DNA from 3 places in the Brevibacillus sp. NRRL NRS-603 genome. Region 2 is predicted to be linked to each of the others. Evidence: riboswitches for the same ligand, from Rfam matches in the RefSeq annotation. Region 2 holds a riboswitch; each other region holds the start of a gene.
What was found. Region 2 has a riboswitch for cobalamin ahead of nrdI (class Ib ribonucleoside-diphosphate reductase assembly flavoprotein NrdI). Riboswitches for the same ligand answer to the same signal wherever they lie in the genome.
Positions count from the first base shown of each region.

Region 1: it holds a riboswitch for cobalamin, as region 2 does, so the genes downstream of both, C7R94_RS13925 (ABC transporter substrate-binding protein) here and nrdI (class Ib ribonucleoside-diphosphate reductase assembly flavoprotein NrdI) in region 2, are expected to answer to the same signal.
Region 3: it holds a riboswitch for cobalamin, as region 2 does, so the genes downstream of both, C7R94_RS16285 (ABC transporter substrate-binding protein) here and nrdI (class Ib ribonucleoside-diphosphate reductase assembly flavoprotein NrdI) in region 2, are expected to answer to the same signal.

Region 1 covers NZ_PXZN01000013.1:419,097-429,301, forward strand. The annotation lists gene C7R94_RS13900 (ABC transporter substrate-binding protein) at 1-539, shown strand, start outside; gene C7R94_RS13905 (ABC transporter permease) at 637-1,647, shown strand; gene C7R94_RS13910 (ABC transporter permease) at 1,664-2,569, shown strand; gene C7R94_RS13915 (alpha/beta fold hydrolase) at 2,626-3,396, opposite strand; gene C7R94_RS13920 (M24 family metallopeptidase) at 3,520-4,611, shown strand; cobalamin riboswitch at 4,628-4,827, shown strand; gene C7R94_RS13925 (ABC transporter substrate-binding protein) at 4,996-6,015, shown strand; gene C7R94_RS13930 (FecCD family ABC transporter permease) at 6,040-7,098, shown strand; gene C7R94_RS13935 (heme ABC transporter ATP-binding protein) at 7,095-7,907, shown strand; gene C7R94_RS13940 (methyltransferase domain-containing protein) at 8,040-9,053, shown strand; gene C7R94_RS13945 (sigma-70 family RNA polymerase sigma factor) at 9,109-9,657, shown strand; gene C7R94_RS13950 (hypothetical protein) at 9,627-10,205, shown strand, end outside.
Region 2 covers NZ_PXZN01000012.1:536,799-547,003, reverse strand. The annotation lists gene C7R94_RS09725 (YolD-like family protein) at 56-307, shown strand; gene C7R94_RS09720 (hypothetical protein) at 525-758, opposite strand; gene C7R94_RS09715 (GNAT family N-acetyltransferase) at 941-1,489, shown strand; gene C7R94_RS09710 (hypothetical protein) at 1,580-1,765, opposite strand; gene C7R94_RS09705 (glycerophosphodiester phosphodiesterase family protein) at 1,838-2,845, opposite strand; gene C7R94_RS09700 (hypothetical protein) at 3,011-3,256, shown strand; gene C7R94_RS09695 (DUF952 domain-containing protein) at 3,276-3,626, shown strand; gene C7R94_RS09690 (hypothetical protein) at 3,630-3,845, opposite strand; gene tlp (small acid-soluble spore protein Tlp) at 3,972-4,190, shown strand; gene mnmA (tRNA 2-thiouridine(34) synthase MnmA) at 4,330-5,442, shown strand; gene C7R94_RS09675 (hypothetical protein) at 5,464-5,793, shown strand; gene C7R94_RS09670 (ACT domain-containing protein) at 5,833-6,345, shown strand; gene C7R94_RS09665 (alpha/beta hydrolase) at 6,377-7,198, opposite strand; cobalamin riboswitch at 7,369-7,568, shown strand; gene nrdI (class Ib ribonucleoside-diphosphate reductase assembly flavoprotein NrdI) at 7,730-8,089, shown strand; gene nrdE (class 1b ribonucleoside-diphosphate reductase subunit alpha) at 8,076-10,160, shown strand.
Region 3 covers NZ_PXZN01000016.1:234,809-245,013, forward strand. The annotation lists gene C7R94_RS16270 (MerR family transcriptional regulator) at 1-278, shown strand, start outside; gene C7R94_RS16275 (pyridoxamine 5'-phosphate oxidase family protein) at 347-910, opposite strand; gene C7R94_RS16280 (MBL fold metallo-hydrolase) at 1,067-2,011, shown strand; cobalamin riboswitch at 2,161-2,310, shown strand; gene C7R94_RS16285 (ABC transporter substrate-binding protein) at 2,468-3,463, shown strand; gene C7R94_RS16290 (FecCD family ABC transporter permease) at 3,465-4,502, shown strand; gene C7R94_RS16295 (ABC transporter ATP-binding protein) at 4,511-5,287, shown strand; gene cobU (bifunctional adenosylcobinamide kinase/adenosylcobinamide-phosphate guanylyltransferase) at 5,300-5,866, shown strand; gene C7R94_RS16305 (YitT family protein) at 6,145-6,801, shown strand; gene C7R94_RS16310 (hypothetical protein) at 6,972-7,448, shown strand; gene C7R94_RS16315 (N-acetylmuramoyl-L-alanine amidase family protein) at 7,433-8,539, opposite strand; gene C7R94_RS16320 (WYL domain-containing protein) at 8,642-9,451, opposite strand; gene C7R94_RS16325 (helix-turn-helix transcriptional regulator) at 9,438-10,205, opposite strand, start outside.

The sequences.
Region 1 (10,205 bases), on a different contig from region 2:
TCGATAAAGCAAAGCAATTGCTAGCGGAAGCAGGACATCCAAACGGCTTTAAAATCAAGTTCTGGGCAATGCCAGTTCCACGTCCGTACATGCCAGAAGGTGTGAAAATTGCAGAAGCAATCCAGCAAGACCTGAAGAAAATCGGGATTGATGCTGAGATCGTGACGATGGAATGGGCAACGTATTTGGAAAAGACTCGTTTGGGTGAGCAAGAAATGTTCATGCTTGGCTGGACAGGTGACAATGGAGACCCTGACAACTTCCTTGCTGTCTTGCTCGACAAAAACAGCATCGGTAGCAACAACTATACACGCTGGGCAAACGAAGAAGCTTCTCAATTGATGATGAAAGCTCAATCCAATCCAGACCAAGCAGAGCGTGAAAAGCTGTACAAACAAGTACAAGAGATCATCTTCAAAGATGTGCCAATGGTTCCGCTGGCACACTCTACACCAGCATTGGCAGGAAAAGCGAATATCATAGACTACAACCCGCATCCAAAAGGATCTGAAAGTTTGGAAAAGGTAGACTTCAAGTAAGCTATTTCATTAGGAAAAGGGTAAGAGGAGTGCATACCTCTTCTTACCCTCCTTTCATTCATTATGTAGCGATTATTTTATGCAGGAAGGCGAGGAGATGGCATTGCTAGCTTACAGCATTCGAAGAATTTTAATGCTCATTCCTGTCTTAGTGGGCATGTCAATCATCGTTTTTTCCATTATTCGTGCCATCCCTGGTGATCCGGCTTTGACGATTTTGGGAGAAAAAGCAACACCACAAGCGATTGCAGACATACGAGAAGCATTGGGATTGAATAATCCGTGGTACATACAGTATTTCGATTATATGAAAAATATTTTGAGCGGAAATCTTGGGGAATCATTGCAAACGAATGCGCCGATTTCAGATGAAATCATGCCTTATTTGGCGGCGACGACTGAACTTACAATTGTGAGCATGCTGATTGCGGTGTTTATCGGTGTAAATGCAGGGATTCTTTCTGCGTGGAAGCAAAACTCCTGGTTTGACTACTGTGCGATGTTGATCGCTTTGGTTGGTGTATCCATGCCGATTTTTTGGCTAGGTTTGATGGAGCAATGGGTGTTTGCCCAAGAACTGAAATGGCTGCCATCAGTTGGTCGCGACAATTCGCGTAATCCCGTAGAGGCCATTACGCACTTTTATATACTGGATACGATGATGGCTGGTCGTTGGGATCAGCTATGGGAGGTTATCAAGCATTTAATTCTGCCAGGAATCGCGTTAGGTACGATCCCGATGGCGATCATTGCACGTATCACTCGTTCGAGCATGCTGGAAGTCATGCGAGCCGACTATGTCAGAACCGCTCGTGCAAAAGGGCTGACACAGTTTTGGGTCGTGTACAAGCATGCACTGAAAAATGCGATGATCCCTGTTTTGACGGTAATTGGTTTGCAAACAGGGTTGCTGCTGGGTGGAGCTGTTTTGACAGAGACGATCTTCGGATGGCCAGGTGTCGGTCGTTATATTGTGACTGCCATTGGAAACCGTGACTATCCGGTTATCCAATCCGGTATTCTTGTGATCGCGACGATTTTCGTCCTGATCAATCTCTTGGTCGACCTTTTGTACGCCTATATCGATCCACGCATCAAATATCGCTAAGGAGGGACGAAGAGACATGGCACAACCACAATTACAACCACAAGCGCAGGTAGTACCTTTAAAAGTGAAGCAAGAAGAAGTAGTCTCTCCTTGGAAGGATGCATGGAGGACGCTGCGAAAAAACAAGCTGGCGTTGGTGGGCTTCGGGATTATTTTGTTTTTCATTGTTGTGGCGGTACTAGCTCCATGGATTGCTCCGTATCCGTACTACGAAGGCGAGCTCGTGATGAAAAACAAGCCGCCTTCTGAAGCGCATTGGTTTGGAACAGATTACAATGGTCGTGATGTATTTAGTCGCGTTATTTATGGGGCACAAATCTCCTTGTGGGTAGGGACGTTCTCTGTCATTGGCTCCGTTCTCGCAGGGACCTTGCTCGGTCTTTTGGCAGGATACTATGGCAGATGGATCGATACGATCATTTCTCGTCTCTTTGATATTATGCTTGCGTTTCCAAGTATTCTTTTGGCTATCGCTGTCGTTGCCATCTTGGGGCCTTCTCTGCAAAACGCCTTGATTGCGATTGCAATTATTAACATTCCGACATTTGGACGCTTGGTGCGCGCACGCGTATTGAGCTTGAAGGAAGAAGAGTTCGTCATGGCTGCACGGGCAATCGGAATGAAAAATTCCCGGATTATCATGCAGCATATTTTGCCGAACAGCCTCGCCCCAATTATTGTGACCGGGACGATGGGGATCGCAACAGCGATTATCGAAGCAGCTGCACTTGGCTTTCTCGGGCTGGGTGCACAAGCACCAGAACCAGAATGGGGAAAAATGCTTGCTGATTCCCGTCAGTACATTCAGAAAGCACCATGGACTGTTATTTTTCCGGGGCTCTCTATCATGCTGACTGTTCTCGGCTTTAACTTAATCGGGGACGGCTTGCGCGATGCACTCGACCCGCGAATGAAGAGCTAATCCAATTGCAAAAAGACAGAAGGGAATGGAGATGCCGTCCCTCTGTCTTTTCTTATTTATCCTTGTTCCATAAAGGTGCGGCACAACTGATTGAAAGCAGGAGCAGCTTTCGTGATGACTTGATGTTTTACGTTAGGGATCATCTCGAGTCTTGCTTTTGGCAATTTCATCGAAAGCATTTGCGCATAATGATGCATCCGTTTATCTTGTTCGCCATAGGCAAGTAAAATCGGAAGCTGGATATTCCCAAGACGCTCCGTACATTGATAACGATGTCCGGCAGCGTAAAGGTATTTCAGGCTGGTGGGATCTGTTTTGGAGGCGTGCGCTGTCCACTTTTCCCGCATTTCTGGGTCATCGACATGTGAGGAAGCAATCGAACGGGCTAAAAGAGGAGCTCCGTGAAGCATCGACAATGCCTGTGCCATCCAGAATCGTCCATGTAAATACAGGTCATTTACTTCGGAAAAACCGCTCACGAGTATGCCGCCTTGTGCATGATCAGGATAGCGAAGACAATATTCAAGGGCGATAGAAGCACCTTGGGAGTACCCTAAAATAAAGGGACGCTCAATGCCGAGTGACGGGATCAGCCTATGGAGCTGTTCTGCCAACTCTCCAATAGAAAAAGGCTTCTCCATCGGCGAACTGTCACCATGTCCGGGCAAATCAGGGACAATGAGCTGATATGTATCTGCGAGTGTTTGCTGATAAATAAAATTGATAGAGCCGATGCATGGCGCATGGATACACAATAACGGTTGGCCTTTTCCCGATATGTGAAAAGTAAACTGTTTGCCATCCTGATGCACGAGTATTTGTTCCATTTTATTTTCACCCCACCCTTAGGTTGTCCGATACGAAGTAGATTTTGCAATTGAACTCTTCTTTTTTTGATGGGGAAGTGGTATTCTCGCAATAGAATAATTGGTGAAAGCAGGGTGAAGAAGTTGTTTCAAGAGCGCATTTCGAAGCTCCACACGTTTTTGACAGAGCAAGAGCTGAACGCGGTGTTGATTACCTCTCCCAAGCACGTCTACTATTTGACCGGATTTTTTACTGACCCGCATGAACGTTTTATGGGTCTTGTTATTCCTGCTGAGGGAAAGCCTTCCTTGATTGTACCTGCTCTTGATCGAGAAGCAGCGGCAGAAGCTTCGTTCGTTCAAGATATCTATACACATACGGATATCCAAAACCCGTATGAAATTCTCAAGCAAGTGTTGCCAGCGAACTTGGCGAAGCTCGGAATTGAGAAAAGTCATATGACTGTCGAGCGCTACGAAGCACTTGGGCAAGTTGTTCTGGCGTCGAGCTATGTGGACGTGGAAGAGCCACTGCGTGAAATGCGATTGATCAAATCCGCGGATGAAGTGGATCGTCTGAAGCACGCTGTTGTGTTGGTCGAGGATTCCTTGCGGGAGACCCTGAAAAAAGTCAAGATAGGTATGACCGAGACCGAAATCGTAGCTGAGCTGGAATTCCAGATGAAGCGCTTGGGTGCAGAAGGTCCATCCTTTACGTCCATGGTATTGGCAGGGGAGAAGTCGGCACTGCCACACGGAAAGCCAGGAACACGCCAAGTCCAAGAAGGCGACTTGCTTTTGTTTGATATCGGGGTGGCTGCAAACGGATATGTATCCGATATTACTCGTACCTTTGCTGTAGGCGAGATAAGTGCCCAGCTACAAGAAATTTACGAGACAGTATTGGCTGCCAACGAAGCAGCAATTGCTGAGATTCGTCCGGGTGTGACCTTTGCGCATTTGGATAAAACCGCTCGCGATGTCATTACCGCAAAAGGCTACGGAGAATACTTCATGCACCGTCTGGGGCATGGACTTGGGATGGATGTACACGAATATCCGTCTGTTCACAGCCAGAACCAAGAAGCGCTTCGTCCAGGGATGGTATTTACGATTGAGCCAGGCATCTATCTTCCAGGTGTAGGCGGCGTGCGAATTGAAGACGATGTATTGGTTACGGAAACGGGCGTTGAAATACTCACGCAGTTCCCGAAAAAACTGACTTCTATCAACTAATGAAAAAATCGTGAAAATTGAATACGTATCGAATGGTGCTGGATGGTATAAGCCGTCAGCTTAAAAGGGAAGTCCGGTGAGAAACCGGCGCGGTCCCGCCACTGTAACGAGGAGCGCCTAGCGAATAGCCACTGTTTTTTGCAAGACAAAAAATGGGAAGGTAGCTGGGGGTGTTGATTCGTAAGCCAGGAGACCTGCCATGCGATCATATACAATCGACCCACGAGGATGGGACAGATGTGGAAGCAGTCTATGAAAGGGCGCCTTTGTGCCTGCTTATAGCTTTATCTACGTTTGTCGTGCACCTCCCGATTGAAATGGGGGGTGCTTTTTTTGTGGAGGATTGGTTCAACCCAACATTTCCAACAGAAAAGGGGATTACTGATGTTTAAGGCAAACAAAACACATACATTAATGAAGGGACTAGGTTTCGGTATCATGACAGCTGCCATGCTTTTGGTTTCGGCATGCGGCTCTGCTACGACAACACAGGCTCCAGCCAAAACAGAACAAACAGCTGTTCCAGCATCAGAGAGCAAGCCTGTAACACTAACCAATAATGGCATCGAAATGACCTATCCAAAAGCGCCTGAGCGTGCTGTGACTTTGAACCAACACGTCACGGAAATCATGCTGGCATTGGGCCTGGCTGATAAAATGGTCGGAACCGCGTGCCTAGACGATAAAATCCTTCCGGAGTTAAAGGCAGATTACGACAAGATTCCGGTACTGTCTGACAAGTATCCTACGAAAGAAGTGCTGTTGGCAGCGAACCCAGACTTCGTATACGCCGGATGGAAAAGTGGATTCGGCGAAAAGGGCGTAGGAACGATGCAGGACTTGGAAAAGGTCGGCATCAAATCGTATCTGCAAGAGTCATCTAGCATTCCTGGACCGACAATTGACGATGTGTTCGCGGATATTACGAATATTGGGCGCATTTTCCGTGTGGAGGACAAAGCCAATGATTTGATCCATAAAATGAAGAGTGAAATGGATCAAACGATTAGCAAAATTGGCAAGGTGGACGAGCCACTGAAAGTGTTCGTGTACGACAACGGGGAAGATAAACCTTTCACAGCAGCCAACAACTACATGACGTCCTTAATTAAGACTGCTGGCGGTAAGAACATTTTTGATGACATTCAAAAGGGTTGGGCAGAGGTCAGTTGGGAACAAGTAGTGAGTCGCAATCCAGATGTGATTATTATCGTAGACTACGGTGATAGAACCGTCGAGCAAAAACGCAATTTCCTTTTGACCAAAAAAGAACTAGCGGATATTCCGGCGATTAAAAATCAACGACTGATGGTATTGCCTTTGTCTGCGGCTTCTGAAGGTGTTCGAGCACCGATTGCGCTAAAAATATTGGCGGAAGGACTCTACCCGGATAAATTCAAATAGAGTACACCCTTTTTAAGGGAGGGAATAGCACTGCAACAGATCAAATTACCTTATATCATCATTACTCTACTGGTCGGACTCTTCCTCTCGATCACGTTCGCAGTTACCTTGGGATCAGTGGAGATTAAGCCGACAACGGTTTGGAAAATCGCCTTATCGAAAATTCCGATGTTCACCCAATGGATTGAGGTGGATTGGTCCAAAGGGGAGCAAACGATTATTTGGGATATTCGCTTTCCGCGTGTACTCTTGGGGGCGATCGTCGGCGCAGGTCTGTCTGTCGTGGGAGTAGCGATTCAGTCGTTGGTTCGCAACTCCCTGGCTGACCCGTATGTGTTAGGCGTATCTTCAGGTGCTTCGGTTGGAGCTACCTTGGTGATTATATTCGGAGCATTCAGCATGTACGGGCAGTATGCGCTATCCTTTGGCGCTTTTACAGGCTCCCTTGTGTCCATCATTCTCATTTTTACGCTATCCCGTATCGGTGGACAAAACTCGACGGTACGCCTGCTCATGGCTGGAATTGCGATATCGGCGATCTTGTCGGCTATTACCAGTCTCCTTGTTTTTTCAGCGCCGAATGAGCATGGAATTGGGACGGTTTTGTTTTGGTTAAGTGGAAGTCTGGCTGGCGGGAAATGGGAGTACTTGACGATCCCTACATTGATTGTCGTCATCTGTCTCATCGTCTTAATGGCCCAATACCGCTCGCTCAATGCAATGCTGATGGGCGAGGAGTCAGCAGGAACATTGGGAGTGAATACGGTGCAATTCCGCAAGCTTCTCCTAGTGATCACGGCACTGCTCACGGGGGTGATCGTGTCCATCGCGGGATCAATCGGTTTTGTCGGGTTAATGATGCCCCATATCGTCCGTGTGATGGTCGGATCGGATCACAGACGTGTCCTGCCTGTCAGTGCTTTGTTTGGCGCGATTTTTCTCATCTGGGTTGATGTAGTAGCCAGGCTTGCATTTGCACCGGAAGAGCTGCCGATTGGTATTTTGACAGCGCTGTGTGGAGGTCCATTCTTTATCTGGCTGATGTTGCGGAGTTCTTATTCCTTTGGAGGTAGCGGACGATGAATTTGCAGGTTGAGAATATTTCGGTCGAACTGGAGAAAAAGGGAATCCTGCGCAACGTCAGTCTGGAGGTGCGCTCTGGAGAGTTTGTAGGGCTGATCGGGCCGAATGGCAGTGGGAAGTCCACATTGCTTAAAAGCATTTATCGTGTATTGAAGCCGCGTTCGGGATGGATCACACTCGATGGCGACGACGTATACAAGCTAACCTCGCGCCAAAACGCTCAGCGAATGGCGACAGTACGGCAGGAGACCTCTGTGGAATTCGATTTTTCGGTGACCGAAATCGTGAATATGGGACGTGCTCCGCATAAGAGACTGTTTCAGTCCGATAACGCAGAAGACGTTCGGATTTGTGAAGAAGCATTACAGCGGGTAGGGATGCATACATACGCTGATCGCAGCTTTTTCAGTTTATCTGGCGGGGAGAAGCAGCGCGTGCTGATTGCCAGAGCTTTGGTGCAGCAAGCCCAGTTTCTCGTCCTTGATGAGCCGACGAATCATTTGGATGTTCGATACCAGTTGCAGGTGATGGATCTTGTCAAAAATCTTGGGATTACGGTCTTGTCCTCGTTACATGATCTCAATATCGCTGCGATGTACTGTGATCGGCTATACGTGATTTGTGAGGGAGAAATCGTTACATCGGGGACTCCTGAGGAAGTTTTGACACCCAATCTGATCCGGGATGTTTTCGGAGTAGAGACAGAGGTGACGACCCATCCCATTACAGGAAAAAAGCATGTGTATTTCTACTCGGAAGCGATCCGTGTGAAGCCATCTATCCAGAAGGTAATGAGTGGAGTCAACTGATAGGGGCCGAGTTAAGTTTCTTTGATTTTCATAGGGAGGATGCCTAGGTGGCGTCCTTTTTTGTTAAAGCCGAAGCTCCCTCTCTGGCATTCTGGAGGGACTAAGCAATCTACAGGAGGTATCTAAATCATTATGACTGTTTATAGTTGCAGAATATGCAAGTACCGTTACGACGAGTGGCTAGGTGATACGAAAAATGGCGTTCCGCCCGGAGTGCCTTTTCCCCATTTGGCAGGCTCTGTGTGTACCGATTGTGAGATGAACGAGGAAGGACGGCACTTGCCGCTTCCTGAAACCAAGTACACGAACGTAGAAGCTACGTATTACGATCAGTTTGCCGGGAAGGCCAGCATTGCTTTTTATCGAAACTGGTTGCTGCAAGAAGCGGAGCAATCCTCAGTCTCAGTGCTGGAGCTGGGTGTTGGAACAGGGAGAATTGCCATTGAGCTGGCACGGAATGGCTTGTCCGTCTGCGGGATCGATTGGAGCCCGGATATGCTTGCGATGGCTGCCAAAAAGAAGCGGCGCATGTTAAAAGGGAAAGAAGAACTGCTGGAGCTGGTAGAACAAAATATGTGGGAGCTTGAGCTAGATCAGCAATTCACGCATGTGCTTCTTCCAGAAGGGATTTTTCAGCAGGCCACCTGTAGAGACAAGCAACGTCAATTGCTTTCGATCATCCACGATTACATGACAGAGGACGGAACCTTGGCAATTGACTTACTCTTGCCGCCAGTAAAAAATCAATGGACAACGATGCAACGCAAATTCGTTTTCCCGGATCGCATGGTGTATCAAAAGGTGGAGGGGGAAACCTCACTCTTGGATCAAAAGTTCCGCTACACGCTTACTTATGAGACTTTTCTTGATCAAATCGAGCAGCCGAGGTATCGCGTAGAGCGCGAGATGGCGCTGATTTTGCCGACAGAGCTTGAGCTGTTACTGGAAGGATCAGGCTTTTACGTCACCTATAGCAAAGAGAATGTATTCCACAAGCAAGAATTAGAGCCGAGTCAAGCGGGCGAGGGCTATGATATGGATCGCTGGCAGCATGGTGGATATCCATTCGCTGAATCTATCGGGACACCGGGTGGAGCCACTCGCTGGACGATTTTGGCGAAAAAAATTTCTTCCACCACTTTGTAACAAAACGTCTGCTGCTGCATCTAATCAGTGAATGCGAGTGAAGGAGGTCGCGCCCTTGGAAAAATTGCAGCCAACAACTGCTGCTGCGTTTGAACAAATCATGAGGGAATATGGGACCCGCGTGCTTCGACTCGTCACTTTTCTGGTCAAAGATCGCAGCTTGGCAGAGGATATAACCCAAGATGTTTTCGTTAAGGTGTATCGGCATCTTCCTCGCTTTCGGCAGGAGAGCAGTGTGCACACGTGGTTGTATCGAATCGCGGTTAATGAGTGCAAAGGTTATTTGCGTTCTTGGTCGTTCCGTCATATCCTTCCCCGCTCGTGGATTAGGCAGGATGGGGAGCTTTCTACAGAAAGTCTTGTGCTCGATCAAGCCGAGAGGGATCAGCTCGTAGCAGAAGTGTTGCAGCTCCCTCCGCTCTATCGCCAAGTGATTGCCCTTCATTACTATGCGGATTTATCCATCGGAGAAGTGGCTGAGGTGCTAGGAGTAGCGGAAGGAACAGTCAGAACACGGTTGCATAGGGCCAGACAGCAGCTACGGCAGAGTATGGGAGAGGGGAGGGGCTGGGAATGGACGAAAACCGATGGCTCACGGACTTAAAGAAACGGGCAGATCAGACCATTTTTCGTGATGTACAGTTTACTGCTACGATGGAAGAGCGTGTGCGGCAGAAGGTGAGGCCCGGGACTAGGTGGGTGACTTGCACAAGGAAGCTAGCCTTGCCGGGCGTTGTGTTGACGATGGGCTTGCTATTGTGGTTTGGGCTCCCCATTCAGGAGGAGAGACAATCTGCACAGCATGAGGGGAGACCTTCACAACAAGAGACACAAGTACCTTCCCTGTTGCCAGGGGGACAAATCGTCGAAGCAGATTTGTGGAAGCTGTCGCCTTCTTTGTCTTCCACTTACCATAATCAGTCCTTTTCTTATTTGGGAGAAAAACCTGTCCGCATCATGACAGATCAGGACGGCTTCTACGAAGGACAGACGCAGCGGGTGATTTGGCTGTTGAATGGGGACTACTCACAAGAAGTAGAGATCACTGCTTACAATACAGATGGGGCCCGTCTGTCTTTGGGCAGCTATGAGGTAATGGACTCGTTATACGATGCAGATGGTCATTTTCCATCCGGGATCGTGTTGCCTGAA
Region 2 (10,205 bases):
CACACAGGATGAGGATCTGGATAACAAATGTTCGTAAGTAGGCGGGTGGAAAAGCGTGGCTAACAGCAATCTTGAAGTAACGAACGAAGAAAGAGAGGCATTTATGTATATGCTGCGAGATTCGGCAAGAGAGAATTATCCCTTGAATGTGAGCTGGTGTGTGTCTTTTGAGGGGGAGCGGGGGAATACGTGCAGCATGTGGGGTGTGGTCAAATGGGTAGACCCGAAGGCGAGACGTGTTCAATTAGCAAACCAAACGGGTAGCCAATGGATAGAGATGGAGAAGATTATTAATGTACAAGCATAGGTGTGTGTGTAGAAACCTTACATGAAAACCATTCATCGTAAGGCTTCTTTTCTTTTTTGCACAAAGGAGGAAGTGTAATTGTCATAAAACCTGACATAAAAACACGGAAAATTCGAAAGTTTGATTGACGTTCGTTTTTATTATGTTAGAATATATTACATAGCATGCATTCTCTCCACTTCCTATTTTGACCCAATCATTGGGTCCTTTTTTTTGCCTATGTACCATTCTTCGGATATGGCTTCCCATCTGCTTGAAATAACTTGCTCACCATTCCATAAAGACGACCTGACATGTTAGGAAAAACGAAGGAGTATTCATTCGCTCCTTGATTTAGCAAGACGATCGGTGCTTCCACGGTGTAGGGGATTTTCATTAGATCGAGCATCTTCTTATATTCCTCTACTTTGGAATGGTCGACCGTATAATAAAATGATTTGGAAAAATTCATGCGAGCACGCTCCTTTTCCTTATTGTAGCATATCCATTGTTTACCGTATAAATGAACATAATAAATATTATGTAAACAAAGTGCAATTTCCTTTCTCCTGAGGAAGAGAGAAGAGTAGCTTCACAAAGAGTTCCACCTATGATAAAATAAAGGACCAAAATTTTACCAATAGGAGAAAAAGGATGATAATCAGCCAACAACTACTTTCTGTGAATGGGTTATCCTACACGATTCGCTCTGCAATACAAACAGATGCACAGCAGTTGTCGGACCTGCGACTGCAAATCGATGGGGAGACTGAAAATTTGGACAGAGAAAGAGGAGAGGCTTTCATCGATGTGCAAGGATTCGAACACATCATCAATACGGATGCAGAAAGTCCAAGAAACTTGTTTTTAGTAGCTGTTGTGCAGAAGCGGATTGTCGGGTTTTCCAGATGTGCAGGTGTTTACTTAAACAGATTTGCACACAAAGTAGAGTTTGGTGTATGTGTATCAGAAGAGTTCTGGGGTTATGGCATTGGGAAGAATCTCTTGCAAGAATCGGTTGCCTGGGCAGACGCCAACCACATTACCAAAATGACGTTGAATGTGATGGAAACGAATGAGAAGGCAATTGAGCTGTACAAACGGTTTGGCTTTGAAATCGAAGGGGTACTCAAAAACGACAAAGTTCTTTCCGATGGCAATTACTACAACACCGTTATTATGGGAAGATTCAAAAATCAATAAATCGTTTCGTAGAACTCATGTCTCATTAAATGAAAAAACTCCGCAATCGTTAGCGGAGTTTTGCTGTCTGATCGGTGGTTAAGCTGTTGTTTAGCTGCTGAAGAAGCTACGGCTGGAGTGCTTTCTTTTATAATGAGAGCTGCCGTAATGCGAATGTCCGTACCGATTGCTAGAGCTGTATTTTCTGCGATGTTTGTAATCGCTGCTGCTGTATTTTCGGTACTTGTGCGAAGATGAGTGATTACCGAGTAAATTTTTCAAAAGCTTCTTGAGCATATCAATCACTCCTAGTTAGGTTGGAAGTCTATTCCGTATAAGTATATACGAATATGTTGGAGAACCGTTTCATTATTTTTCTACGTTTTCGTGAAAAGCCGGACCAATCAGATCGATCCGGTTCGTCCATATTCCTCCTGTAAAGCTTTCTGGCACTCGTTTTAAATCAGTCGGAACATCAAAGCCTTGCGACACATCTCCGCTGCCCGCGACTAGGATCACGCGGGTGTCTTTTGCTTCCATTCTTGCCATGAAACGATTCGGCCAACCCCAGAGCCATGGGGCAATTTGATCGGGAATATGCAATTGGGTTTGTGCACAGGCTTCCGGTACATATCCGGACCAACCTGCTGCGATGTACGGAATTAGGCAACTTTTCATTGTCGCCATAGACATCACACGCAGCTGTGGCAGTTGTTGCTTCAATGTCTGGATTGGCTCGTCACCGCCATAAACAGAGAGCTGTGCTAGTCGTTTTGCAGGCAATCTTGCCAAAACATCCGCCAACGCGTTCCCCTCGAGTGGGTCATTGCTTTTGATATGGATAAGCAGCGAGCGATCAGGGAATGTTTGTAGCACGTCATCGAGAGAGGGCATCATGCCAATCCCTTTTCCACGGAAGGGGAAGGTTTTCCCTTCATCCGCTGTATAATGGTAGCCAATGTCGAGCTGTTGTAATTCGGCCAAGGTATAATCTCTCGTGACACCGGTGCCATTGGTCCGACAGTCAAGCGTCCAGTCATGAAACACGGCAAATCGATTGTCTTTGGTCCATTGTACATCCAACTCGACAACGTCCGCGCCTGCATCAAAAGCAGCCTGCATGGACGCAAGCGTATTTTCCAGGTACGGATGCTCTGGTGGGTAAATCCGTTCCGCCGTACAAGTTTCATTGGTGATGTTTTCCATATGGAAGGTTTGTGCCATCCCGCGGTGAGCGAGTAAGAAGGGCTCGCCGTCAGGCTCCTTTGCGAGATACGAGCTGTTGCCCAGAAATAGAAAAGCAATGAAAAGAAGGGGAAGCCAGATGCGTTTTCGCCGGAACCATTTCTTTCGTGGTTGATTTCGTTGTTTTGCCATGATGGAATACCGCCCCTTCATTAAAATGCTCTGTTCATTGTAACAAAACGCAAGGGAGGAGGGTACATCCTTTGGGAGTAGGGCTAGGGGCTTGGCATCATTCGAAAAGACTGGCACAATAGACGGAAGATAAGATGTATCCCATGAAGAGCAAGGGGAGGTTCCATGAAAATAGCTTTACACCAAATCGCTTATCAGATCGGCATGCACCCAACCGAGATGGCGAAGCTTGTCTACGATGGTGAGATAACGGGAGAGGTACCTGACCGCAATCCGCAAGCAAAGGATGCCTGGGTGGATTTGCACTCTCTGCGTAACTTCATTCAATGGCGACATGATCAGGGGCGTATGGACCAGATGTTCTATGATAAAGCTATGCGTCACCTGAACAAAGCAATGCCAAAAAAATAATCGAATTCGGAGGAGAAACATGACAGACTCTATCATTTACTGCATGGTACCAAAAGCATACTGGGAAAAGTGGATGGACAAGGATCACTATTTACCGCGCGATTACGAGCAGGAAGGCTTTATTCACGCGACAAAAGGGGACGAGCTGCTTGAAAAGGTAGCAAACCGCGTCTACGCACAGTTTGACGAGGAGTTGTATGTACTCGTTGTCGATGAAGCGAAAACGACTTCGGAAGTCAAATACGAGGCTGCGAAGGATGGATTGCTGTATCCGCACATCTATGGACCGCTGAATCAAGATGCAATCGTAGATATGAAGCAAATGAATCGGATAGACGGCCAGTGGCGTCTGGGAACGTCCATCCGCTAATCGCTACCAGTTAAACCATTTAAGTAGCGCAAGCACTTCTTGACGCTTGGCCTCAGGTAGCTTGTCAAGTCTGCGCAAGAGAAGATCGATTCGCATGCGCTGTTCCACTTCGGATTCAGGTGCCTTTTGCCCCTTTACCCATTGTCGTTTCAGGCGGACAGGATCGATATCAGAGATGATCCGAAGCAGCTTTCTTTCCAACAAATCTAAGGAAGCCATAGGTGAAACCCTCTTTTTCGTTTAATCCGTGTTTCTTCTATTATAACACGGGTACATAAAGAAACCATGATTGGCGCACAATGGTAAAGGTGTAGAATATAACCCTTTGTAGGAGGCGTATCGATTATGGCGAAGCCGGATGACCGTTCTGACAACGCAGAAAAGCTCCAACAGATGATTTCCAATACGGAAGTGAACATTCGTGAGTCCGAAGATTATCTGACGGCTCATGCTGGAGAGATTTCTGCAGAGGAAAAAGCAACCCTCGAAGCGAAAAATGAGCGTCGTGAAGAAAGCATCGAGGGATTTCGCGCGGAAATCAAGGATGAATCTTCGCAGGCATAACCTTTCAACCAAACGTCTGGCGCCAACTTTGCGTCAGACGTTTTTTCATTCTCTCGGGCAAAAGTGCAACAAAACATGATTTGTTTTGCGAAACATGGTAATCTGTAAGGGTACAAATTGAATAAGAGGAGAAAGACTTATGAAGCGACCAGAAGATACACGCGTCGTTGTCGGCATGTCTGGCGGAGTCGACTCCTCCGTGACGGCTTACCTGCTTAAGCAACAGGGATATGACGTCATCGGCATCTTCATGAAAAACTGGGATGATACCGATGAATTCGGCCACTGCACGGCGGAAGAAGACTTCCAGGATGTCCGGCGCGTCTGTGAACAGATCGGCATTCCATATTACACGGTAAACTTTGAAAAAGAATACATGGACAAGGTATTCCAGTATTTTTTGGATGAATATAAACGAGGACGCACACCGAATCCGGATGTCATGTGCAACCGTGAAATCAAGTTTGGTGAGCTTCTTGCCAAGGTGATGGATCTAGGGGCGGATTATATTGCTACCGGCCATTACGCGCAGGTCAAGTACATCGATGGCGAGTACAAGCTGATTCGTGGTGCTGACAACAACAAGGACCAGACTTACTTCTTGAATGTATTGGGCCAAGAACAGCTATCCAAAACGATGTTCCCCATTGGTCATCTTCCAAAACCTCAAGTAAGGGAGATCGCAGAAAAAGCGGGACTCTATACAGCGAAAAAGAAGGATAGCACAGGGATTTGCTTTATTGGCGAACGCAACTTCCGTGAGTTCCTGCAAAACTATTTGCCTGCCAAACCAGGAAATATCGAGACCGTAGATGGAGCAGTCATCGGTACGCACGACGGACTGATGTACTATACACTGGGTCAACGACAAGGCTTGGGGATAGGTGGAGGTCATGGCACAAGCGGACAACCTTGGTTTGTTGTAGACAAGGATCTGGAACGGAATGTCCTGATCGTTGGCGAAGGCTCTGATCATATCCGTCTGTACTCGAAGAGTCTCCTGTCGACCAACGTTAGCTGGGTGAGTGATAAGAAACCATCCGAAACGTTTACTTGTACAGCCAAATTCCGTTATCGCCAGCCAGATCAGGGAGTAACTGTTCACCTGCTCGAGGATGGCAACGTAGAAGTTGTATTTGATCAGCCGCAAAAAGCAGTGACACCTGGTCAGGCTGTTGTTTTCTACGATGGAGAAGTATGCTTGGGTGGAGGTACGATTGACAAGGTACGCTTAGTCGATAAAGAGAACTAAGATAGACGGGGGAAGCACTCGGTGGATGCTACGAAAAAATCAAAAGTGATTATCGTTTCGTTTTTGGCGGGAGCGGTTCTCTTGGCGATCATCTCTTATTTCGGGATGGCCTCCATGGGTAAAGAGCATATGGCGACGATCCAAAACGTCATCAAGGAGAACGGCGGGATTGTAAACGCGGATGGAGTGACAGCGGTTCCGCTGGAGGAAAGTCCTTTTCCCAACGGCGGAAAAGGCAATACTATCTACCGAATCTACTATACAAAAGATGGGCAAACGTTGACGGCTTGGTATCGTGCTGATAACGAATCCTCCATTAAGAAAGAGCCGGAAGCATGGATTCTGCCGTAAAAACAAGGATAAACCTGACTGGGAGAGTGAAGGCATCACATGACCCAATATGCTGGACTGCGTGAGCTGGCTGAACTGATTCGAAGACTCGAGCCAGAGTTAGCGGGTGCACAATTAAGTATTCTTGCTCATGAAAATAAAGAGGAAATCGCAACAATGCTAGTGGAAGGACTCGGGACGAAGGTTCCTGTCCAACACAGCTCCGGCGAATATGCGAATCATTTGGCGATTTTGCGTGTAGGAGCGAACAAGTACACCTTTGCGCAGGACTGGAGAGAAGTGTACATCAGTGAAGTAAATTACTGCGCGTGTCGCATACCTCCAGGGGCCCATGGATTGTTGGTTCACCATATCGATTATCCAGGCGTGATTTATGATGTCTCACGAAAACTGGCCGAGTATCAAATCAATGTTTCCAAGTTGAATGTATCGCGCGAGCAAAAAGGGAAGAATGCCCTGCTTATCTCTGTGACTGATGAAGAGATTACACCGACGATTGTATCCGCCATCGAAGAGCTGCCCCAAATCACCAAAGTGTTATCTCTCCAGTAAGCGAATCATGCTAAACAAAAACTGCCCGTTTTTAGCGGGCAGTTTTTTTCGTAGCGAATTTGAGTCCTTGGCTAATGAGGACTGGTAAAACGGACGAATGATTTTCGTCAGCAAATTCTTTAAAGGAAGCTTTGATTTGACCGTTGCCCATGGAGGACAATCGTTCGACCAGCGCCAGAGATTTTTCTTTGACCAAGAATCGCCCATCGTTTTCCAGCTCCCCAATGGTGAGGAGCGCATGAACGTCGAGGTCATCTGTCAGCAGCTTCGGCAATTGACTCTCCTTCGCAAGCAGGACACTCTCATTCCAATGAATCGAGGGACTCCCAGCTATATAACGTTGAAAAGCATGTGGTTTGGTCAAAAGTACATGCAAAACAAACAACCCGCCTAGCGAATGTCCAAAAATCGCTTGCTGCGTCCGATCGACGGGGAAGTCGTTTTCGATGCTGGGCTTGAGCTCCTCCTCCAAAAAGGTGAGGAACTGCTCCGCTCCTCCCATCTGAGGCCACTCTGCACCTTTTGGGTTGCCAGGAAGCTCTGAGAAGGGAACTTCATACGTGTAATCAAAGAAACGGGCAGGATGGTACGGTCCGTCCGTTGGATACCCAATCCCGACGACGATAGCAGGATACACGCCAGTTCGTTCAGGGCCACGTGATTGTTTCCGTATCGCTTCGGTCATGGTGGCAAAAACAGAGTTGCCATCTAGCAAATATATGACGGGAAAGCCTGATTCCGGAGGGGGATCGGCAGGTACACTTACGAAAATGTGATAGTCTCGTTCTTGATAAGTCATGATTTTACTGTAAGAACGAGGAATGACGACCGGTTGATAGTCGGTGCTTTTCATGACGGCTACTCTCCAATCTCTCCAAGGCTAACCAACACGCACAAAATCTATTATATGAACGGGAACCAGAGATTGGCAATAGCCGAAAAAGGAGAATAGTTAGTTTTCGAAAAGAGCCCATACTGAGCTTGACTCCTACGATATATTGAGGTAAAGTAAGTTTTACCAACTACATATTGATGCGGTAAGGTGTTTACCAGCTAGATTTGGTAGACTTAATAGGGAAGTCGGTGAGAATCCGACGCGGTCCCGCCACTGTAATGAGAGAGTTCCATTTACGAGTGAATGCCACTGATCTTGAAGGATCGGGAAGGTGTAAATGGAGCGATGATCCAAAAGCCAGGAGACCTGCCTAACCGCTTGCACTGTTTACCCTACGGGAGATAGGGAAGTGTTCGAGCGCTCAATTCGCATTGGCGAATTGCTAGATGGAAGTCATCACGCGCATTCGGCATGTAAACGTCGGATGCGCTTTTACTTTGGCTAAATAACATACATACAGAGTAAAAATAGTAGGATAGGATGAGGGACATGCTAATCGCTTACGATTCAAAAACAGGAAACGTCCGAAGATTCGTCAATAAAATTAATTTGCCACATGTGGAAATTGATCAAGATATGGTGCTGGACGAGCCATTCATTTTGATCACATACACGACAGGATTCGGACAAGTGCCGGAGAAGGTGGCGACGTTCCTGAAGCGAAATCATGTCCATCTGCGCGGAGTATCCGCTAGCGGCAACCGCAACTGGGGAGCCAGCTTCGCCAGAAGCGCGGATACGATCGCGAGCCAATATGGCGTTCCGGTAATTTCAAAATTTGAACTGTCCGGTACCGGCCGGGATGTGGAACAATTTACGAGTGGGGTGGCAGCAATTGCGGCATATTGAATTGAACAACGAACTGATGCAGCGTGGCAACGACGGATTTTATCAACTGGAAAAGGATCGGGAAGCGGTTGCGGTCTTCATGGAAGAAGTGCAGTCCAATACGATGACTTTTGGCAGTGTCAAAGAACGCATGGACTATTTGATCGAGAATGACTTCTATGAAAACGTCTATGAAACATACACTGTTGAGCAGGTCGATGAAGTTTTTCGTTTGGCCTATGACGCTGATTTTCAATTTGCTTCGTACATGGCTATCTCCAAATTTTATAAAGATTACGCTTTGAAAACGAACGATAAATCGATGTACTTGGAGCAGTATCCAGACCGGGTGGCCGTTGTGGCACTGTCCCTTGGACAAGGTGACTTTGAGCTCGCCAAGCGTTTAACAGTCTCCATGATGGATCAACGCTTGCAGCCGGCGACACCTACCTTCCTGAACGCAGGCAAAAGCCGCCGTGGAGAAATGGTCTCCTGCTTCTTGCTAGAAATGGATGACTCACTGAACTCCATCAACTTTATTTTGGGAACTTGTATGCAGCTATCCAAAATTGGCGGCGGTGTAGCGGTGAACCTGTCCAAGCTTCGCGGACGAGGAGAGCCGATCAAAGGCGTCGAGGGCGCAGCAAAAGGTGTCATGCCAGTTCTCAAGCTGCTGGAAGATGCGTTTTCCTACGCAGATCAAATGGGGCAGCGCAAAGGCTCAGGTGCAGCATATTACAACATCTTCGGCTGGGATATCAACGAGTTTCTCGATTGCAAAAAGATCAATGCAGATGAAAAGGCACGCATCAAAACGTTGTCCATCGGCCTGATTGTACCAAACGTTTTCTACAAGCTGGCTGAGGAAAACAAGCCATTGACTGTGTTTGCTCCATACTCCGTGTACAAAGAATACGGCGTGCATCTGGATGATATGGACCTTGATGAGATGTACGAGGAGCTATTGGCAAACGATCGCATTAAGAAAAAGACCGTGATGAGCGCACGCGAGATGCTGACCAAAATCGCGATGATCCAAATGGAATCGGGCTATCCGTACATCATGAACAAAACGAATGCGAACAACAACCATGCGCTGAAAGATCTCGGTTCGGTGAAAATGTCCAACCTGTGCACGGAAATCTTCCAGCTACAGGAGACTTCCACGATTACCAATTACGGCGAGATGGATATCATTCGTCGCGATATTAGCTGCAATTTGGCATCACTCAATATTGTCAACGTGATGGAACGCAAAATGATCCGTGAATCCGTCCACGAAGGAATCGAAGCCATTACAGCCGTGAGTTATATGACGCGTGTAGAAAACGCTCCAGGCGTTCAAAAGGCAAATCGCGAGCTGCACTCAGTAGGTCTCGGTGCGATGAACCTTAACGGTTATCTGGCAAAGAACAAAATCGCTTATGAGAGTGAAGAGGCGAAGGATTTCGCTCGTACGTTTTTCATGATGATGAACTTCTACTCCTTGGAAAAAAGCATGGAAATTGCCAAGGAAACAGGCAAGACCTTCTTGGGCTTTGAACAATCGGAATATGCAAAAGGCACTTATTTTAACAAGTACGTGACGAACGATTATAGCCCGCGAACGGAAAAAGCAAAGCTTCTCTTCGAAGGAATGCACATTCCGACGCCAGAGGATTGGGCGCAACTAAAGCAAAAGGTGCAAAAGCATGGCGTTTACCATGCGTACCGTTTGGCAATTGCACCGACACAGAGCATTTCCTATATTCAGAATGCGACTTCTAGCGTGATGCCAATCGTTGAGCATATCGAAACGAGAACGTATGCCAACTCTACGACGTATTACCCGATGCCATACTTGTCGCAGGAAAACTATTTTTACTACAAATCGGCGTATGTAATCGATCAATTCAAAGTGATTGATCTGATTGCCGAAATTCAAGAGCACATTGACCAAGGAATTTCGACCGTGCTGCACGTGAACAGCAATATTTCAACCAGAGAACTGGCTCGCTATTACATTTACGCAGCGAAAAAAGGTCTGAAGTCACTCTACTATACGCGTACGAAGCATTTAACTGTAGAAGAGTGCATTAGCTGCGCAGTTTAGTGAACTCGATTCATATAAGGAAAAGCATCAAGCAAAAAGAGAAGA
Region 3 (10,205 bases), on a different contig from region 2:
AGGAGTACGCCGCACTTGAGCAGTTGAATGAAGAACTGCATGAGACGTTGGCACAGGCTTTTGCGACGGGAGATCCTGCTCATGAGCTTGCGCAAAAAGCAGCAGATCTTCACCGTCAATGGCTCAGCTTTTATTGGGACAGCTACAGCAAAGAAGCGCACGCAGGTGTTGCCCAGATGTACGTCGATGACCCGCGTTTTACCGCTTACTATGACAAGGAGCAGCCAGGTGTAGCCGCGTTTCTCCGCGATGCAGTGACCATTTATACCAGTAAGTAAAGAGGTTTCAAACAAAGAAGCTGCGAGCAAGGCAGCTTCTTTCTCGTTTTACGTTTCGTTATCCCCTTTTACTGCGGGAAAAGCTTTTGTCCCAATGGTGTTGGCAATCCATCCATGCTTCGTACGTTGTTTTCTTGTTGATAAGCAAGCAGTTCCTGCTCATCTTTAGCCAAGGTCCATTTTTGAAGGGTGTCACGGTCTTTTGAAAAGGTATAGAAGGGAATGGCCCAACCGCAAGAAGTCTTTACTTCTTGGATGTTCACGGTAATGATTTGACGAGCCCCGGGTAGAAGCGGGAAGTCTTTCACGAGCTCATCCCATCGAGGTGTATCTGGGAGAATAACCGTTCCTTTGCCGTAGAGGCGCATGATGAGAGGGGGGCCTTCAAATGCGCAGAACATGAGAGTAATCCTGCCATTTTCCTGTAGATGAGCACTGGTTTCGTTTCCGCTTCCAGTCAGGTCCAAATAGGCGACCTCTGTAGGCGATATAATGCGAAAGGAATCGTACCCTTTTGGTGAAAGATTCACGTGACCATCCGTGTCCATAGGAGCAGAGGCAACAAAGAACATCTGTTGCTTCTTGATAAACGCCTCATGCTCAGGTCGTAATTCAGAAAAAAGCTTACCCATTTTTGCACCCCTCCAGGTAATGGAATTATTTTTGCTGTCCTCATATTACGATAAAAATATGAAGATTTTGTGTGTTTATCCTCAATGCGTCCAAAATAGATGGTAAAGTGTAAATATTCATGCAATATATTGTTTTTGAAAAGGAGGAGCATTTACATGCAAGCATCACAGCCAATTTACTTAGGGGAACGCATCCATTTAATAGACGGTTTTGATATGGGCTGGGCAGAACGTACGGGGACATATGTGATCGCAGAAGAGGAGCTCACTTTGGTCGAAACAGGACCAAGCCCCTCTGTCCCGTATATCAAGGCCGGTCTTGCCAAGCTCGGTTATACGACAGAACAAGTAAAATACGTCATCGTCACACACATACACTTGGATCATGCAGGAGGAGCCGGACTTTTTCTAAAGGATTGCCCGAACGCAAAGGTCGTTGTCCACCCGAAAGGTGCACGTCATCTCGTTGATCCGAGCCGACTGATCGCAGGGGCGAGAGCAGTGTATCATGATGATTTTGATCGATTGTTCGATCCGATTGAGGCTGTTTCCGTGGAGCGGATTTTGATTCGCGGGGACGGGGATACACTAAAGATCGGAGAGAATTGCGTATTGGAGTTTATGGATTCGCCAGGGCATGCCAATCATCACTTCAGCATCTACGATCCCGTAAGCCGCGGGATGTTCACAGGTGATACGGCCGGTGTACTTTATCCACAGCTTAAAAAGGATGGCATACACCTCGTGCTGCCATCTACTTCCCCGAATCAGTTTGACCCGGATGCCATGTTAGCGTCTTTAGACCGTTTTGAAGCACGCAAGCTGAATCGCATTTACTTTGGTCATTTTGGGATGTCTGAGCAGGTAGACGATGTGTACCGCCAAATACGTGAGTGGCTCCCTGTGTTTGTGGCGGAAGGAGAGTCAGCGATTGATGCTGGACAAACCTATGAAGAACTGTCTCGTACGCTATTTGAACGAGTCTCGGATCATCTACAGTCACAAGGAATCAGTGGTGACCACGAAGTTTTGGAAATACTCAAGCTCGATTTACAGGTATGCTCCATGGGCATTCTAGATTATTTGCACAAACGAGGGTAATAGCCTGCCGCCAAAAGCATTCCAGTTGCCTGAACCTTTTGTTCAGGCGTTTTTCATTTTTAGCGGGCAAGAAAGTATTGGCTTGCGTGTTGGTCATTCTTTTTTCATCCAAGGAATGCTATGATGTAGGATGAATCATGGACTGTGACAATTTCAAACAGCAAATAGGTGCCTCGTCTTTTTAACAAAAAGATCGGGTGAAAAGGGAAGTCGGTGAAAATCCGACGCGGTCCCGCCACTGTAAATCGGCTCGTTCCTCAGCCGTAAGCCAGGAGACCTGCCTGTTTGTGTTTCGTGCCTGTTGCCTTCGCGGAAAGGATTGGCCTATTTCAGGAAGCAGATCATCCTGTCTGTTTGCACTGAGGTGCCGACCCTTTGATTTCCGATTGGAAGCAAGGGTCGCTTTTTTTATTGGAAGGTACAGTCAATCAGACATGCAGAAAGGAAGTTCTACATATGAAACGTTCATTGCGATTCATGATCCCATTACTAGTTGCGGCGAGTCTCGCAGGTTGTGCGGGTAACGATAACGGCCAGCCAGCACCAGGTGGACAAACAAGCGTACCGCAGACAGCACCGCAGGAGAGCGCGGCCGGGCAGCCTGCAAAACAAACAACGTATCCATTGACAGTTACGGATGCGACAGGAAAAGAAGTAACCTTTGCGAAAGCTCCTGAGCGAATCGTCTCAACATCACCTGCCGAGACAGAGATTTTGTTCGCATTAGGCTTGGAAGATCGGATCGTAGCTGTCTCAGACTATGACGATTATCCTGAAGCGGCGAAGGCAAAACCGAAAATTGGCGGTGTCGTCAAACCAAATGAAGAAGCCATTCTCGCTCAAACGCCGGATATGATCGTCGGTGGGATTTCGATGGAAAAGCCAGTTGCTGACAAGCTCAAATCTCTCGGAATGCCCGTCTATATTACTCATCCGACAAAGATGGATGACATCCTTAACAATGTTTTAACGATGGGAGTTATCACGAATACACAGGAACAAGCCGAAAAAGTCGTCGCGCAAATGAAGAAGGATATCGCGTACGTGCAAGAAGCCGTGAAAAATGTAAAACCGGAAGAGAAGAAAAAGGTATACCTGGAATTCTCCCCAGGCTGGACAGTCGGAAAAGGCGAATTCATGGACGAACTCATCACACTGGCTGGAGCGACAAACATTGCTTCCGACACCCAAGGCTGGAATCCGATCAGTGAAGAAAAGATTTTGCAAAACGACCCGGACGTCATTTTGTATGCGAGCGGAATTACCGATGAAAAGACTGGCGCCAAGCTGGAGGATTTGATCGCGAATCGCAATGGCTGGGATAAAATGAAGGCGATCCGTGAAAAACAAATCTTTGGCATGGACCAAAATACTTTGTCCCGTCCTGGTCCACGTATTACACAAGGCTTAATCGAAGTAGCCAAGGCGATTTACCCTGACTTGGTGAAATAAAATGAAGAGACGATTGTTCATATGGGGAGGAGTCAGCTGTCTCGTCCTTCTGGCATCAATAGTTATCAGTATCTCGATGGGGGCTGCACAACTCCCCATTTCGCAAGTATGGCTCATCCTGCTCCATCAGATCCCGGGCTTGTCTGAGTGGATCACCGTAACGTGGCCGGAATCATCTGAGCAAATTGTCATGAAGGTTCGTTTTCCACGGGTTGTATTGGCTGTCTTGATTGGCGCCTGCTTGTCGCTTGCGGGAGCGGGCTTTCAGGGAGTTTTGCGCAATCCGCTCGCAGATCCGTTTACGATGGGCGTGGCATCGGGTTCTGCAGTCGGAGCAGCCTTTTTGATCCTTTTTGGCTTGCAAATCAGCTTTTTAGGTGCATGGAGCACGCCTGTTGTCGCTTTTCTCACAGGACTGCTCAGTTTATGGATCGTACTCGGACTCGCGAACACGCAAGGAAAGCTGCAAACCGAGACCCTGATTTTGTCGGGTGTCGTGGTGCAGGCTTTTCTCGGCTCGCTCGTTTCCTTTATGGTGTCGTTATCCGACCAGACCGTGAATGAGATCGTGTTCTGGCTGATGGGCAGTCTGTCATTTCGGGGCTGGGCGTTTACATACGTCTTGATTCCGTACTTGGTTATAGGGGGAATGGTGCTGGTGAGCTACGCGCGTTCCTTGAACTTATTTGCGCTAGGCGAGCGGCAGGCTGCGCATCTCGGCGTCCATGTGGATCGAACGAAGCTAATGGTTCTGGTCGTCTCGACTCTCCTGACTGCTGCGGCGGTTTCTATCGCGGGAATTATCGGTTTCGTTGGCTTGGTGGTTCCGCATCTCGTCCGATTGCTGGTTGGTCCTGACCACCGTATTTTACTGCCGATGGCTGCGATCTGCGGTGGTATCTATGTGCTTTGGGCTGACACTCTCGCCAGAATGCTACTGAGTCCCACAGAAATCCCGCTCGGTGTCGTGACAGCATTTCTGGGAGCACCGTTTTTCGCTTATTTATTGAAGCAAAATAAACGCTTTAGGAAGAGGTAACGTAAGCAATGATCAATGTGCGCAGCTTGCAAAAATCGTATCAGGACACGCCTGTTTTGCACGGAATCGATTTTTGCGTGGACAAGGGAGAATTTTTTGGCATCATCGGACCAAATGGAAGCGGTAAATCCACCTTGCTGAAAATGATTTCAGGAGTCATCAAGGCAGATGCAGGAGACATTTTGCTTCAGGAGAAAAAGCTTTATTCGTATCCTCGCAAAGAGCTTGCCAAAATACTCGCTGTATTGGAGCAAGAGGGTCTCCCGCCAGTCGGCTTTCGTGTTCGAGAAGTGTTGGAGATGGGGCGCTTTCCTTACCAAAATTGGCTGGGCGAAGAAAAGCAGGATGTCGCATCGCTCATTGATGAAATCGTACAAATGCTTGGCCTTGAACATTTGGAAGAGCGCACACTGGATCAGTTGAGTGGTGGGGAAAAGCAGCGCGTAGCTTTGGGGAAGGCATTGATCCAACGACCTCAGGTGCTCTTGCTCGATGAACCCACGACTTACCTCGATATCGGGTACCAGATTCAACTTATGGACATCGTGCGAAAATGGCAAAAGACGACGCAGGTGACGGTCATTGCAGTGCTGCACGATCTGAATCTGGCCTCCTTATACTGCGATCGTATCTTGATGCTGCATAAAGGAAAGCAGATAAGCGTGGGTACACCAAAAGACATCTTGCAAAGTGACAGAATAGAGGCTGTATATGGAACCAGACCGATTGTCATGGAGCATCCTATTCATCATTTGCCGCAAATTATTTTGCAATCGCAGGTGTAAGGAGACGGAAGCATGATTGTACTGATTACAGGTGGAGCACGCAGCGGAAAAAGCACGTTTGCCGAAAAATACGCGGCTCATTTGGGCTCCTCGGGTGTTTACATCGCGACTGCACAAATCACTGATGAGGAAATGGAAGAGCGGATCTTGCACCATCGCGACCGCCGTTTGCAGTCCAACTTTTCTTGGCAAACGATTGAGGAGCCGTACGCATTGACAGAATGGCTTGCGAAGCTGGGAGCACAAAAGAACATACAAGAACAGCAGACCGTGATTTTGGTTGATTGCTTGATCCTTTGGCTGTCCAATTGGCTGTTGCATTTTGGAGAGGAGCAGCCGTTTGAGAAAGTGCTCCAGCAGGTGGATATGCTGGTAAACAAGCTAAAAGATTACCCGGGGACCGTTTTGCTGGTGACAAACGAAGTGGGCGACGGGCTTGTCCCGCAACATCCGTTAGGCCGTATGTTCCGAGACTTGGCGGGGTTAATGAATCAACGCGTGGCAGCTGTTGCCGATCAAGTTTTTCTTGTCACAGCAGGGATTCCGGTGGAGCTAAAAGGACAAGCTTTCCGATTTTAACTCGGTGAAAAGACGGTTTCGAGTCGTCTTTTCACCTTTTTTATGATATAATACAAGAAAAGCCATGGAAGGGATCAGGATACCATGCGTCCCCATAGGACGATCTGGAAACGTTTTGACCTCTCCTACATCTAGCTTCGTAGTAGTCGATCGTCACTGAAGACGACTAACCTACTACGAAAGCGAGGCCCTTTGTATGAGTAGCGACTTATGCTTGCGATGTTCCTCGGTAGTCGGTTGGTCGTCTGTGCCTAAACCGACAAAAATGCGAGGAAACCATGATGAGGAGAGCGCTGCAGTTATCTAAGCGTTACAGTATGATTTTGTTTGGAGCTTGTTTACTTGCTTTTGCGTATTATCACATTAACTTTCAGAACCATTTGTCTGAAGGCGGGTTTGTTGGCTTGGGGTTACTGGCGAAATACGCCTTTGACTTGTCGCCAGCGATGGTGATGCTTTTGCTGGATATTCCACTGTTTTTGGTTGCTTGGTTAGTAAGAGGCCGCCAATTCATTTGGGACACCATTTTTGCATCACTTGCTTTTACCGTATTTTACGATTTGTTTGAACGATTCTCACCCATTGTCATGGATATGAGCAGAATGATGCCGCTGGCGTCTGTCTTGGCCGGTGTATTGACCGGGCTGGGTACCGGATTGGTTCTGCGCTATGGAGCTGCGACAGGTGGAGACGATATTTTCTCCCTGTTGATCAGTAAGTACACGGGATTGTCCATTGGTACGGTCTTTCTTTTACTGGACGTCATTGTGCTTTGCATGTCGTTCTGGTTCGTACCGATGAAAGAGATGATGTATACCATTTTGGCCGTTGTCATTTCCAGCCAAGTCATCACCTGGACCGTCAATCATGGTGCAGGAATGGAGGTCATGGAAGAGGAGCACGGGCATGGAAGCGTCTCGATGACCCACCGGTAATGAGTAGATATTCAGTTGAAAAACATGCCTATACAAAAGCAAGCAAAAGGGCCAAGTCGGTTTTCATGTCGACTTGGCCTTTTGAACGTTATGACGGTTTTTGTACATAATATCCTGGTTTCCTAGTGGATACTAACCAACACAGATACTATCGATGGAAAGGACCTGCCATGAGCGATCCGTTTTTTAGCAACTACAAAGCATTCGTCGTCATACCAGCGGATGAGAAGCAAATGGGACCGGAGCCTTTTAACCCGAAGGATTACGCCAGCCATTTCATCCTGACGTTTTCGTTGTACGATGCGGTTATTTCCTCTTGGAGGGAAGCGACAAAGTATAAAGTGCAGGCAAGAAAAGGTCTGTCAAATGTGATCGACGGTTTCAATGCCAAACGCCGTGGTACAGCCCGTCTGCATTTGTTGGAAATGGAAGAAGACCAGGCATATTTCGTCCTGGCCTTGTCGTTGAAAGTCCAAAAAGACAATGAGAAAGCAGTCATGGAGACGATCAGCAATTTGCTGGACAAAGATTTCGCTACCGACTTGTTGATCGGAGAGACTTGGTATCAGATCATTGGTGCCAAAGGGAAATTCGAGCGGAAGCTGTTCTCCTACAGTGTCCAGCCGTACGATTATCGACCGAAGTAATCTGCCAGAGCTTCCGTAATCGCCTGCGCAGCTTTGTCCTGATAGGACGATGTACGGACGATGCCTTCATCCTTTGGATTCGATAAGAAGCCAAGCTCAATTAAGACGGACGGATCATTGTTTTCTCGCAGGACGTGATAATTGCCGAATGAAATGCCGTTGCTTCGTAAACCAATGCCACCTGCCAAGCGAGACTCAATCGCTCGAGCTAATGGCTCATCTTTGTCTTGCGAATAATAAAACGTGAGCGTACCGCTATTCGGCTTCACAGAAGAATTGTAATGGATGCTAATGAAGGCATCTGCTCCCCTTGATTCACTAAAAGCGACACGCTGCGCTAGCGAAGGCTTTTGTGTGTCACTTGTCCTCGTCATGAAGACTTGCGCTCCCCGTTGTCGCAGTTTGCTAGCCAGCAGCATGGATGTTTTGTAATTCAACGTTTTTTCCATGCTATTCCACTTCGTTCCCTGTGTCCCGACATCGGAACCACCATGTCCCGGGTCGATGACGATGACTTTCCCTTTTAAGCCTGGCGATTTGGTGCTTTTGGACACCGGAGCGTTGGCCTTGGCATCGCCAATATATGTCGCAGACACCCAGCCTGTCTGTCCATTGGAAGTTCTCGCTTGGAGCCAGTCTCCTTGCTTTTTCAAAATATCTACACGGGTTCCTCTGGGCAGCGAAAGGACAATCTCATGGCTCGTGCTTGGCCCTTTCCGCATTCGAAGCGAGTCAGCCAAAACCGTGCCCTGCTTGCCTTTGACAGTGGCTGTTGTGGCTGGTGAAGAAGCTGAACCCGCACTTGTAACCGCTCCTTTTTGCAAGTAATACCCCGCGACCCAGCCTACCTTTTGATTGTATTTAATTTTTGCCCAACCGTATGCTTCATCCGTAATTGTCACGACGGCTCCTTGCGGCAAGGTGGCGACAATGGAAGCATTGAGGGCAGGTTCACTGCGAACGTTCAGTGAGGTTGCGACCACCTTTGCCGGGATGACACTTGCTGCTTGCGTCGGCTCCATAATAAACGGCCATGACAGACTAAGCCATAGTCCACATATGAGAGACGCTTTTTTACATGTTGTTTTCATCATTTCTACCTCTGACTTGGATTAGCTACTATCTCACCTGAACTATGATAAGGGAAATGCAGGAAATCGAATAGGGTATGATTTCCTGATTTTTTGGGACAATCAAAGTGAAGGTTCGGTATATCTTGCCAAGGCGTTCATTGCCGACTCTGTCATTCGCTGTTTGAGGTGATCGTTTTCTACTACTTTTACCCGCAGGCCGAGAAAACGAATACGCGATAAAATAAACTCCTGCTCGTCGGATAGAAAGTGCAGGGTGATCGTATACACCTGTGATTCCGGGTCAAAAGCGACCTCTTTGTCAAAGCAGGAGAAGGCGTACAAAATGCGCTGGAGCTCAGCGTTGTAACGACGGATGATCACGATTTTTGCCATCTGCTTGCGCTGTTGGATCTGTTCCGAAATAGTCGGCAAAAAACTGTCGTACCATACATCTTCTATGTAAAGCTCATCGACGGAGCGAATGAGATGCAGGGGAGTCGTGATCAGGCGATTGGAAGACATGTTCAACCAGATCAAGTACCAGGCCTTCTTGGCAAGTGAATATTCCAGCTTGTAGGGAACTCCTCGTTGATTGCGAAAAACCGGGCCTTTGTTCGTGGCTGCGGTTATTTTTATGTGATTCTTGCCGAGAATGATTCGTCGCAGTCTTCGCACGAGTGGGCTCCAGAGCTGTTTGGCCTGAGTTTGCGCTTTTTCCACGAATCGTTCTTGTTCGGACGATTCACTTTCTGGCAAGTGTGTCAAACGACGAAGCTTATCGAGTGTAGTGGGCTCGAAAATTTCTGCTGCAGACGGATTCGCCAGCATCAAGGCGAGCCACGCTTTCTCATGTGAAGTTACCGGATAAACACCTGCTTCATCTAGCCGTGTCATTAGTTGGTAATTATGTATCTTATCAAACAGATTCATAGTAAGCGAGCAGCTCCTCCCATTCTTTTTGGAATTGCTTGCGAAGAAACAGCGGTTCAAGAACTTCGACGCTTGAACCGAAGCTGCGAATCCACGGTGTAATTTCCATCGTGCTGTTCACGTTTATCTCGTACACAAAGCTCTCCCGTGATTCTTCTGTCACAATCCCCCATTGTCCCTGTGCCTCCACTCGCTCTTGGATAAAGGAATGAGGCGTGTCGCGAGGCTGAAAAAAGCGAAGGCGTACCGTTACGAGTTTTCCGGTATCAATCAGCCAACTGTGGGCAATGCGCTCATCCGCACTTGCTTGCAAGGAAAAGAAGATTTCCGGCGTAACGGATTTGCCTGTTACGAGCTTGGTCATACCTTCCACTCGGTATTTGCGCAGCGGACCATTGCCGCATCCTTGTGCCAGCAAGTACCATCTGCCGTATTGATGATCATAAATAACCCGGAGTGGAATCACTTTTTGATGTCGCCCCGTTGTATCCCGTTGGAAAGTCGGATTCGTATTTTGGGAATCGTAAAACTTCCGGCGTTTGGGCGTGTAGTAGTGAAATTCCACAATCTTTCGCTGACGAATGGCTTCCGTGAGTAGCAAAGCTTGATATTCATCGAGAATGCGCGAGACGAAATGATATTTGTATAAAAACGCAGATGCATCGGTTAGCTTCAAGCGATGTTTGAGATAACGCTTCACTTTTTCTTGCAAAAGATAACCAGGGACGGCCGGTAGCTGGGTATTGGCCATGAA